4 regions of the Nissabacter sp. SGAir0207 genome follow, and region 1 is predicted to be linked to each of the others. Evidence: predicted binding sites of a transcription regulator. Region 1 holds the regulator's gene; each other region holds the start of a gene.

What was found. Region 1 encodes PhoB, which activates phosphate uptake and scavenging genes when phosphate is short. Its sites were predicted from a motif close to CTGTCATAAAACTGNCNNAT; they were not measured.
Region 2: the regulator PhoB is predicted to act here: its motif matches at 1,392-1,411, upstream of pitA (inorganic phosphate transporter PitA).
Region 3: the regulator PhoB is predicted to act here: its motif matches at 1,029-1,048, upstream of C1N62_RS16980 (MIP/aquaporin family protein).
Region 4: the regulator PhoB is predicted to act here: its motif matches at 1,074-1,093, upstream of pstS (phosphate ABC transporter substrate-binding protein PstS).

The regions. Positions count from the first base shown of each region.
Region 1 covers NZ_CP028035.1:2,935,262-2,937,463, reverse strand. Annotated here, with positions in the region: gene sbcD (exonuclease subunit SbcD) at 1-714, opposite strand, end outside; gene phoB (phosphate response regulator transcription factor PhoB) at 1,039-1,728, shown strand; gene phoR (phosphate regulon sensor histidine kinase PhoR) at 1,750-2,202, shown strand, end outside.
Region 2 covers NZ_CP028035.1:155,686-157,887, forward strand. Annotated here, with positions in the region: gene pitA (inorganic phosphate transporter PitA) at 1-1,320, opposite strand, end outside; gene C1N62_RS00655 (NAD(P)/FAD-dependent oxidoreductase) at 1,635-2,202, shown strand, end outside.
Region 3 covers NZ_CP028035.1:3,781,897-3,784,098, forward strand. Annotated here, with positions in the region: gene rraA (ribonuclease E activity regulator RraA) at 1-353, shown strand, start outside; gene zapB (septal ring assembly protein ZapB) at 441-680, opposite strand; gene C1N62_RS16980 (MIP/aquaporin family protein) at 1,210-2,061, shown strand; gene glpK (glycerol kinase GlpK) at 2,100-2,202, shown strand, end outside.
Region 4 covers NZ_CP028035.1:3,911,737-3,913,938, reverse strand. Annotated here, with positions in the region: gene pstS (phosphate ABC transporter substrate-binding protein PstS) at 1-971, opposite strand, end outside; gene C1N62_RS17595 (DMSO/selenate family reductase complex A subunit) at 1,311-2,202, shown strand, end outside.

The DNA.
Region 1 (2,202 bases):
GGTTTTCGCCACGCACTGGGCGCGGTGGATATGGCCGAGGGCGATGTAATCCACCGGCGGGAACGCCTGCGCCGGGAAGGCGTCCAGGGTGCCGATATAGATATCTCGCACCGAATCGGTGGTAGAGACGCCGACGGTAGTGAGATGGCCGGTGGCGATGATCGGCAGCGGCAGGCCCAGTTGGTCGCGCTTTTCCAGCGCTGACTGGTGCAGGGTGTGGTAGTGGGCGGCGATCGCCTCTTGCAGGGCCAGCTGTTTTTCGCTGCCGGACTGGCCGGCGCGGCTGAGCAGCAAATCACGCGGGCGCAGGAAGGGGATGGCGCACAGCAACGCGCCGGGGGTGCCGTCGCGCTGGTTCAGCACACAGAGCTGCGGCCGGTGATCGGCCTTCACATTGGCGATCACCGTGGTGTTGAGGCAGGCGAGCAGTTCACGCGACTCATTGAGCGTCGCGACCGAATCATGGTTGCCGCCTAGCACAATCAGCTGGCAGCCGGTGCGTTGCAGATCCACCACAAAGCGATTGTAGAGCTGGCGCGCATAGCTCGGCGGTGCGCCGGTGTCGAAGATGTCCCCGGCCACCACCACCGCATCCACCTGGTGGGCCTCCACCTGATCAATCAGCCAGCCCAAAAAGGCCTGATGCTCGGCCGCACGGCTCTTGGTGAAAAACAGCTGGCCAAGGTGCCAGTCAGATGTGTGAATCAGGCGCATAACACTCTCTCTCGGTAATCCGCTCACGCTGCCGCACCCGCCCGGCGGCAGATGCGGGGATTGACGCCAGCCCCGGCGTAATGGAGGCTGATTATAAACACCCGGCTGGCACGCTGTCGCGCCGCAAACCACCCGATGTTTGCGAGATGCTTTCCAACTTCGTGATTTTACCCTGGCAGTCGCCGCCGTTCGCCGTAAGGTAGGCACCGGGACAGGGCGTAGGGGAAACATCACCGAAACAGATATTCATAAATGTGTCATAAATCTGACGCATAATGGCGGCCGCAAACAAACGTGATCGCTAACCTATTGGCAGGATTGACGATGGTAAGACGCATATTGGTGGTTGAGGATGAAGCCCCGATTCGGGAGATGGTCTGTTTTGTCCTGGAGCAGAACGGTTACCAGCCGCTGGAAGCGGAAGATTTCGACAGCGCGATAAACCGCCTGGCGGAACCCTATCCCGACCTGGTGCTGCTCGACTGGATGCTGCCGGGAGGATCCGGGTTGCAATTTATCAAGCACATGAAACGTGAGGCGCTGACGCGCGACATCCCGGTGATGATGCTCACCGCCCGCGGCGAAGAGGAAGATCGCGTGCGGGGCCTCGAGGTGGGGGCGGATGACTACATCACCAAGCCCTTCTCGCCGAAGGAGCTGGTGGCCCGCATCAAGGCGGTAATGCGCCGCATTTCGCCGATGGCGGTGGAAGAGATGATTGAGATGCAGGGCCTGAGCCTGGATCCCTCCTCGCACCGGGTGATGGCTAATGAATCGCCGCTGGAGATGGGGCCGACTGAGTTCCGGCTGCTACACTTCTTTATGACCCATTCAGAACGGGTCTACAGCCGCGAGCAGCTGCTCAACCATGTCTGGGGCACCAACGTCTACGTCGAGGATCGTACCGTGGACGTGCATATTCGCCGCCTGCGCAAGGCGCTGGAGAGCAGTGGGCATGACCGCATGGTGCAGACTGTCCGCGGTACGGGCTACCGGTTCTCAACGCGCTACTGACGCCGCGCCGGAGATTATCACGTGCTGGAACGTCTATCCTGGAAGGGTCTGGCGCTGGAGCTGGCGCTGTTCTGCCTGCCCGGCCTGCTGCTGGGGCTGCTGTTTGGCGGTTTGCCCTGGTGGCTGCTGGCCAGCGTGCTGGTCGCGCTGGGCTGGAACTACTATAACCAGCTTCGCCTCTCTTATTGGCTGTGGCTCGACCGCAGCATGACGCCGCCCACCGGCCGCTGGAGCTGGGAGCCGCTGTTCTATGGCCTCTACCAGATGCAGCTGCGCAACCGCCGCCGTCGCCGCGAGCTGGCGCTGCTGATCAAGCGCTTTCGCAGCGGGGCGGAGTCCTTGCCTGATGCGGTGGTGCTGACCACTGAAGAGGGGATCATCTTCTGGTGCAACGGGCTGGCCCAACACCTGCTCGGCCTGCGCTGGCCGGAGGACAACGGCCAGAATATCCTGAACCTGTTGCGCTACCCGGAG
Region 2 (2,202 bases), 1.1 Mb from region 1:
GGTGTAGCTGGCCACGCCGATGGAGACGGCAGCGGTCATCTGCGCAGAGACGCCCTGGGCATAGGTCATACCCTTCTTGCCAATCTTCTCACCGATGGTGGTCGCCACGCGCTTCCAGCCGAACATGGTGCCCAGCGAGAGCGCCAGCGCCACCGCGACGATGATCCAGACCGGCGCGTACTCGACGGTCGCCAGCAGGTCATTGCGCAGGTTGCCAAGGAAGCGTTTATCCTCGGTGCTGGTGTTCGGCAGCTTGGCCGCCTTGTCAGCAGTATCCGCCACGCACATCAGCAGGCGGCGCATATGGCTGCGCTCCTCCACCGACAGCGCGCTGTAGCTCGGCAGGTTGGTCAGCAGCGTCTGCGCACGGTCAATCGCCACCAGCGCCCGGCTGCTGTCGCAGTGGAACTCACGCGGCGTGTCCGGCAGCGTCTCTTCCGGCGTCGGCACCAGCGGCGTCTGCGCGGCAACGTGCGGCAGGGCATCCGGGTGCTGCTGGTAGTACTGCTGCAAATGCGTCACCGCGTCGCGGGTGCGGGTGATGTCATAGCCGGTGGCATTCATGTTGACCACGAAGCCCGCCGGGGCGACACCAATCAGCACCAGCATGATCAGGCCAATGCCCTTCTGCCCGTCGTTGGCGCCATGCGAGAAGCTGACGCCGATGGCGGAGAGGATCAAGGCGGTACGCGTCCAGAACGGCGGCTTCTTTTTGCCGTCGAGCTTTTCGCGCTCTGCCGGGGTCATGTGGATGCGGCGGCGCTTCTTGGTGCTGCTCCAATAGCGGCGCAACACAAACACCAGCGCACCCGCCAGCCCCATGCCGACCAACGGCGAGAGGATCAGCGACAGGAAAATGCTAACCATCTTCGGAATGTTCAACGCATCCACCACGGAGCTGTCCGTGACAATGGCGTTGGTCAAACCGATGCCGATAATGGCGCCAATCAGGGTGTGTGAACTGGAGGCCGGCAGGCCAAAGTACCAGGTGCCGAGGTTCCAGATAATTGCCGCCAGCAGCATGGAGAAGACCATTGCCAGGCCGTGGGCCGATCCTACGTTCAACAGCAGATCGGTGGGCAGCAGGTGGACGATGGCATAAGCAACACTCAGGCCGCCGAGTATTACGCCAAGGAAGTTGAAAAGACCCGCCATCACGACCGCAATCTGCGAGCGCATGGCACGGGTGTAAATCACAGTGGCCACTGCGTTGGCTGTATCGTGGAAACCGTTGATGGCTTCGTAGAACAGGACAAACAGTAGCGCGAGGACTAACAACAGGCCGGTATGAAAATCCAGCCCAGCGAACAGATGTAGCATAAGCGTTACGCCAGTTGGTGGTCATGAACGCGGCGCATTATCCGCGAGAACAGGGTGCATCGGAAAGAGAAATATGACCGTTTTACGACAAAAAAACCGTCCAAAGGGCGCATTTTGTTGAAAAAACGATATAAAATCATCGTGTTAATAAGACTTACGTTTATTAACTTTTCGTTACTCTGGAACTTGATGCCGCTGGGGCATACAATTCGCCGCCTGAATCGCCAGCCTGAAACTGCCAGCACACCTTTATATGTAGCAGATCTTTCATGTATGGCCCGGCCGTAAACGCTATTTATTACAGAGGTATTGCAGTGGAACAGTTTGATGTGGTGGTGATCGGTGCCGGCGCGGCCGGTATGTTTTGTGCCGCGCTGGCGGGACAAGGCGGCCGCCGGGTTCTGCTGCTGGACAATGGCAAGAAGGCGGGGCGCAAGATCCTGATGTCCGGCGGCGGGCGTTGCAACTTCACCAATATGTACACTGAGCCGGCCGCCTACCTGTCAGAGAACCCGCACTTCTGCAAATCGGCGCTGGCGCGCTACACCCAGTGGGATTTCATCGATCTGGTCAACCGCCACGGCATCGCCTACCACGAGAAGACCCTCGGCCAGCTCTTCTGCGACGACTCGGCGCAACAGATTGTCGATCTGCTGCTGAAGGAGTGTGAGCAGGGGCAAGTGACGCTGCGGCTGCGCAGCGAAGTGCTGGCGGTGGAGCAGGGCGACAATGGCTTCACCCTGTCGCTCAACGGCGGGCAGGTCAGCGCTGGCGCGCTGGTGGTGGCGACCGGTGGCCTGTCGATGCCGGGCCTCGGGGCCACGCCGTTCGGCTACAAGCTGGCGGAGCAGTTTGGCCTGAAGGTGTTGCCGACCCGCGCCG
Region 3 (2,202 bases), 850 kb from region 1:
ACGGGCTGCTCTATGACCTGTTGGAAGAGAATGGCCGTGGCCGTGTGCTGCTGGTGGATGGCGGGGGCTCGGTACGCCGGGCGCTGATCAATGCGGAGCTGGCGCGGTTGGCGACCCAGAACGAATGGGAAGGCATTGTGGTCTACGGCGCGGTGCGCCAGGTGGATGACCTTGAGGAGCTGGACATCGGCATTCAGGCGATGGCGGCCATCCCGGCTGGCGCGGCCAGCGAGGGCATCGGCGAGAGCGACATCCGCGTTAACTTCGGCGGCGTCACCTTCTTCTCTGGCGATCATCTCTATGCCGACAACACCGGCATCATCCTGTCCGAAGACCCGCTCGACCTCGAGTGAGGTATAGCAGGCAACAAAAAGGCGCTCCCGGAGCGCCTTTTTTGTTCTGACTTTACACCTCAACGGCAGTCGTCGGGTGCGAGGAGATCAGACCTCCTCCATTTTTCCCAGCAGCGCCCGCAGGCGTTCCTGCCAGACGTGCTGCTCTTCTTTCAGCTGCTCGTTCTCACGCACCAGCGATTCGCGGTGGTGGCCTGCATGTTGAACTTCTTGAGAAAGCGAGTTGTTCTTCTCTTTCAGTTCTTCAATTTCCATTTGCAGCAGGGTGATGGTGTCAATCGCCTGCTGGACTTTCGCTTCTAATTTCTCAAAAACTTCAAATGACATTCTTAAATCCTCTTATGTTCGTAAGGCGTACATCTTGTCGTGTCGTCCACTCCGTCGGATGCAGAGGCAGCAAACGGGTTTGCTTTCAAAAACAAGCGCCCTTTTCGAAACGCTGCGGCTGAATCAGCTCGGCGCGCCGCTTGAATAAAAACGATTGTATGTAGCTACCCTGCCCCTGTCTAGCCGCATCCCGGCGTAAAGCGGGGTGAGCCGAACATTTTGTCAGCAGCCAGAAACCCGTGCGGGTCAAAAGCAGGGCACGGGGCGCCCCACAGAAAAGCGAAGCGGCGCCAGGTGACCGGTTTACCGATGCGCGAATGGGGTGAATTGGCGATAAAATCACTCGAATTCGCTCATTTTTATGACACACCACACACATTTTAAGTTCGCTATTTCTCGTTTCTGCTCGTTAACGATAAATTCACAATATGCACTCATTTATAGAATGAGCACCTATTTCGATTAACCTTTGTTACACCGCAGCGAACCAACAATAACCAATGACCCTTACCCTCCGTAGGACTTCACTATGAGCCAGTTAACCAGCACTACCCTGAAAGGCCAATGCATCGCTGAGTTCCTCGGCACCGGCCTGATCATCTTCTTCGGCGCCGGCTGTGTGGCGGCGATGAAGCTGGCCGGCGCCAGTTTCGGCCAGTGGGAGATCAGCGTCATCTGGGGCCTGGGCGTCGCCATGGCGGTCTACATGACTGCCGCCATCTCTGGCGCGCACCTCAATCCGGCCATCACCATCGCGCTCTGGCTGTTCGCCTGCTTCGATGGCCGCAAGGTGGCTCCCTACATTGTCGCCCAGCTGCTGGGGGCCTTCTGCGCCGCCGCGCTGGTCTACGGCCTCTACTACAACCTGTTCTTTGTCTATGAGCAGGGCCACAATATGGTACGCGGCAGCGTCGAGAGCCTCGACCTGGCTGGCATCTTCTCCACCTACCCGAACCCGCACATCTCCATCATGCAGGCGTTCCTGGTGGAGACAGTGATCACCGCCATTCTGGTCTGCCTGATCATGGCGCTGACCGATGATGGCAACGGTGTGCCGCGCGGCCCGCTGGCCCCGCTGCTGATTGGCCTGCTGATTGCGGTGATCGGCGGTTCGATGGGCCCGCTGACCGGTTTTGCCCTCAACCCGGCGCGTGACTTCGGCCCGAAACTGTTTGCCTTTTTTGCCGGCTGGGGCAAAGTGGCCCTGACTGGCGGCATGAGCATTCCCTACTGTCTGGTGCCGATCTTTGGCCCGCTGGTGGGCGCATCCCTCGGTGCATTCGGTTACCGTGCGCTGATTGGCCGCCACCTGCCGTGTGAGATTTGCGAGCCAGACGCCGAAGCGGCACCGCAGTCCCCGACGACACAGCGCAAAGCGTAACGATAACGCGTTCCCGGTTAACTTTTTGCAGGATAATTATGATGACGCCAGAAAAGAAATACATTGTCGCTCTGGATCAGGGCACAACCAGCTCCCGCGCAGTGGTTCTCGATCATGACGCCAATATCGTAGCGGTCTCAC
Region 4 (2,202 bases), 980 kb from region 1:
TGCTCCGGCAGGGTAGCGTAGTCAAGATCGTTGGCGATCTGGTTGCCGTTCTTGTATGCCCAGTCGAAGAACTTCAGCACTTCGGCACCCTGTTGGGCATTCGGCTGGTTCTTGTAGATCAGGATGAAGGTGGTGGAGGTGATCGGCCAGGCGTCACCACCCTTCTGGTTGGTCAGATCCTGCGCGAAGGAGGTGCTCCAGTCTGCGCCCTTGGCGGCCGCGCTGAACGCTTCTTCCGTCGGGGAGACAGCCTGACCATCGGCGTTCACCAGCTTGGTGTAGGCCAGTTTGTTCTGCTTAGCGTAGGCATACTCAACGTAACCGATGGAACCCGGCAGACGCTGGACGAAGGCGGCAACGCCGTCATTGCCCTTGCCGCCCAGACCGGTCGGCCAGTTCACGGTGTTGCCCGCGCCCACTTTCTCTTTCCACTCGCCATTCACCTTCGCCAGGTAGCTGGTGAAGACGAAGGAGGTGCCGGAACCGTCAGCGCGGCGCACCACGGCGATGTTCTGGTCTGGCAGTTTCACGCCGGGGTTCAGTTTGCTGATGGCCGGATCGTTCCACTTCTTGATTTTGCCCAGGTAGATGTCACCCAGGGTGGCGCCATCCAGCATCAGGTCGCCCGATTTCAGGCCCGGCAGGTTCACCGCCAGCACCACGCCGCCAATCACGGTCGGGAACTGGAACAGACCGCTGCTGTTCAGCTTGTCTTCCGCCATCGGGGCATCAGAGGCACCGAAATCTACGGTCTTGGCAATGATCTGCTTCACGCCACCTGACGAGCCGATCCCCTGGTAGTTCACCTGGTTGCCGGTCTCTTTCTGGTAGCTATCGGCCCACTTGGCATACACCGGAGCCGGGAAGGTGCCGCCGGCGCCGGTCAGGCTGGCTGCGGCGAAGGCGGACATTGTCGTGAACGAAAAGGTCGCTGCCACAATACCGGCGACGGTGGTACGCATCAGTTTCATAATCTCTCCTGGGGATGGCAATCCGGCTTAGGCCGTTTTTTGAGTATGTGAATCGCTGCAGGAGGGAAAATAGGACAGTTTGGTGACAGTAAAATGTAGTTAGTATGACAGTTTTGTGACGGATGATTTTCAATCAGCCCCATTACCCGGCTTAGGCGGGGCGCGGCAAAGATATTAATTAAAAATAATACAATCTCCAGAAATTCATTAGATAAATCAATGTATCGCCGCCACCCACTTTTCTGCCCTTTCACCGGCGGCACTCCGGCTTGGTTTGATTGCCATCAACACCCCACACCAGCGTGATGGCTAAGCTCTTTCCTTTTTTGGAAGCAGCTTATGACCACACACAAGCCATCTGGCCTGAAGGGCGGCCTGGCGCTCAGCCGGCGACGTTTCGTGCAGGCAGGCAGCGCCCTGCTGGCGGTGCCTTTTATCGCCGGCAACAAGGTCACCGCCGCGCCAGCGACGGGCCTCGCCTCCCCTGCCCCTGCCACCCGTGTCGTACCGACCTGTAGCACCTTCGATTGCGGCGGCAAATGCGACATCCGCGCCCATGTTTCGCAGGGCATGGTGACGCGCATTACCACCCGCCCGGATAACGAGCTGGACCCGGAGATGCCAATCATGCGCGCCTGCGTGCGCGGCCGCGGCTACCGCAAGTTTGTCTATCATCCCGATCGCCTCAAGTACCCGATGAAACGGGTCGGACGGCGTGGCGAGGGCAAATTCGAGCGCATCAGCTGGGACGAAGCGACTACCCTGATCGCCGACAATCTGAAGCGCATCACTGAACAGTATGGCCCAGCGGCGCGCTTTGCCCACACCAACACCGCCGTCAGCGGCGGCGCGTTCTCGGGTGACAAGATGCTGCGTCGGCTGTTCAACCTGACCGGCGGCTACCTCGAGCACTACCACTCGGTCAGCATGGGCAACACCGCGGCCGCCACGCCCTACACCTACGGCACCCACGCCAGCGGCAGTTCGCTCGACACGCTGGCGGACACCAAACTGGTGATCCTGTGGGGACACAACCCGAATGAGACGGTCTTCGGCCACACTAACCACTACTACCAGCAGATGAAGGCCAACGGCACGCGCTTTGTGGTCGTTGATCCGCGCTACTCCGACACCGCCGCCTCGCTGGCCGATGAGTGGATCCCGCTGCTGCCGACCACCGACAACGCGATGATGGACGCCATGATGCACGTCATCATCAGCGAGAACCTGC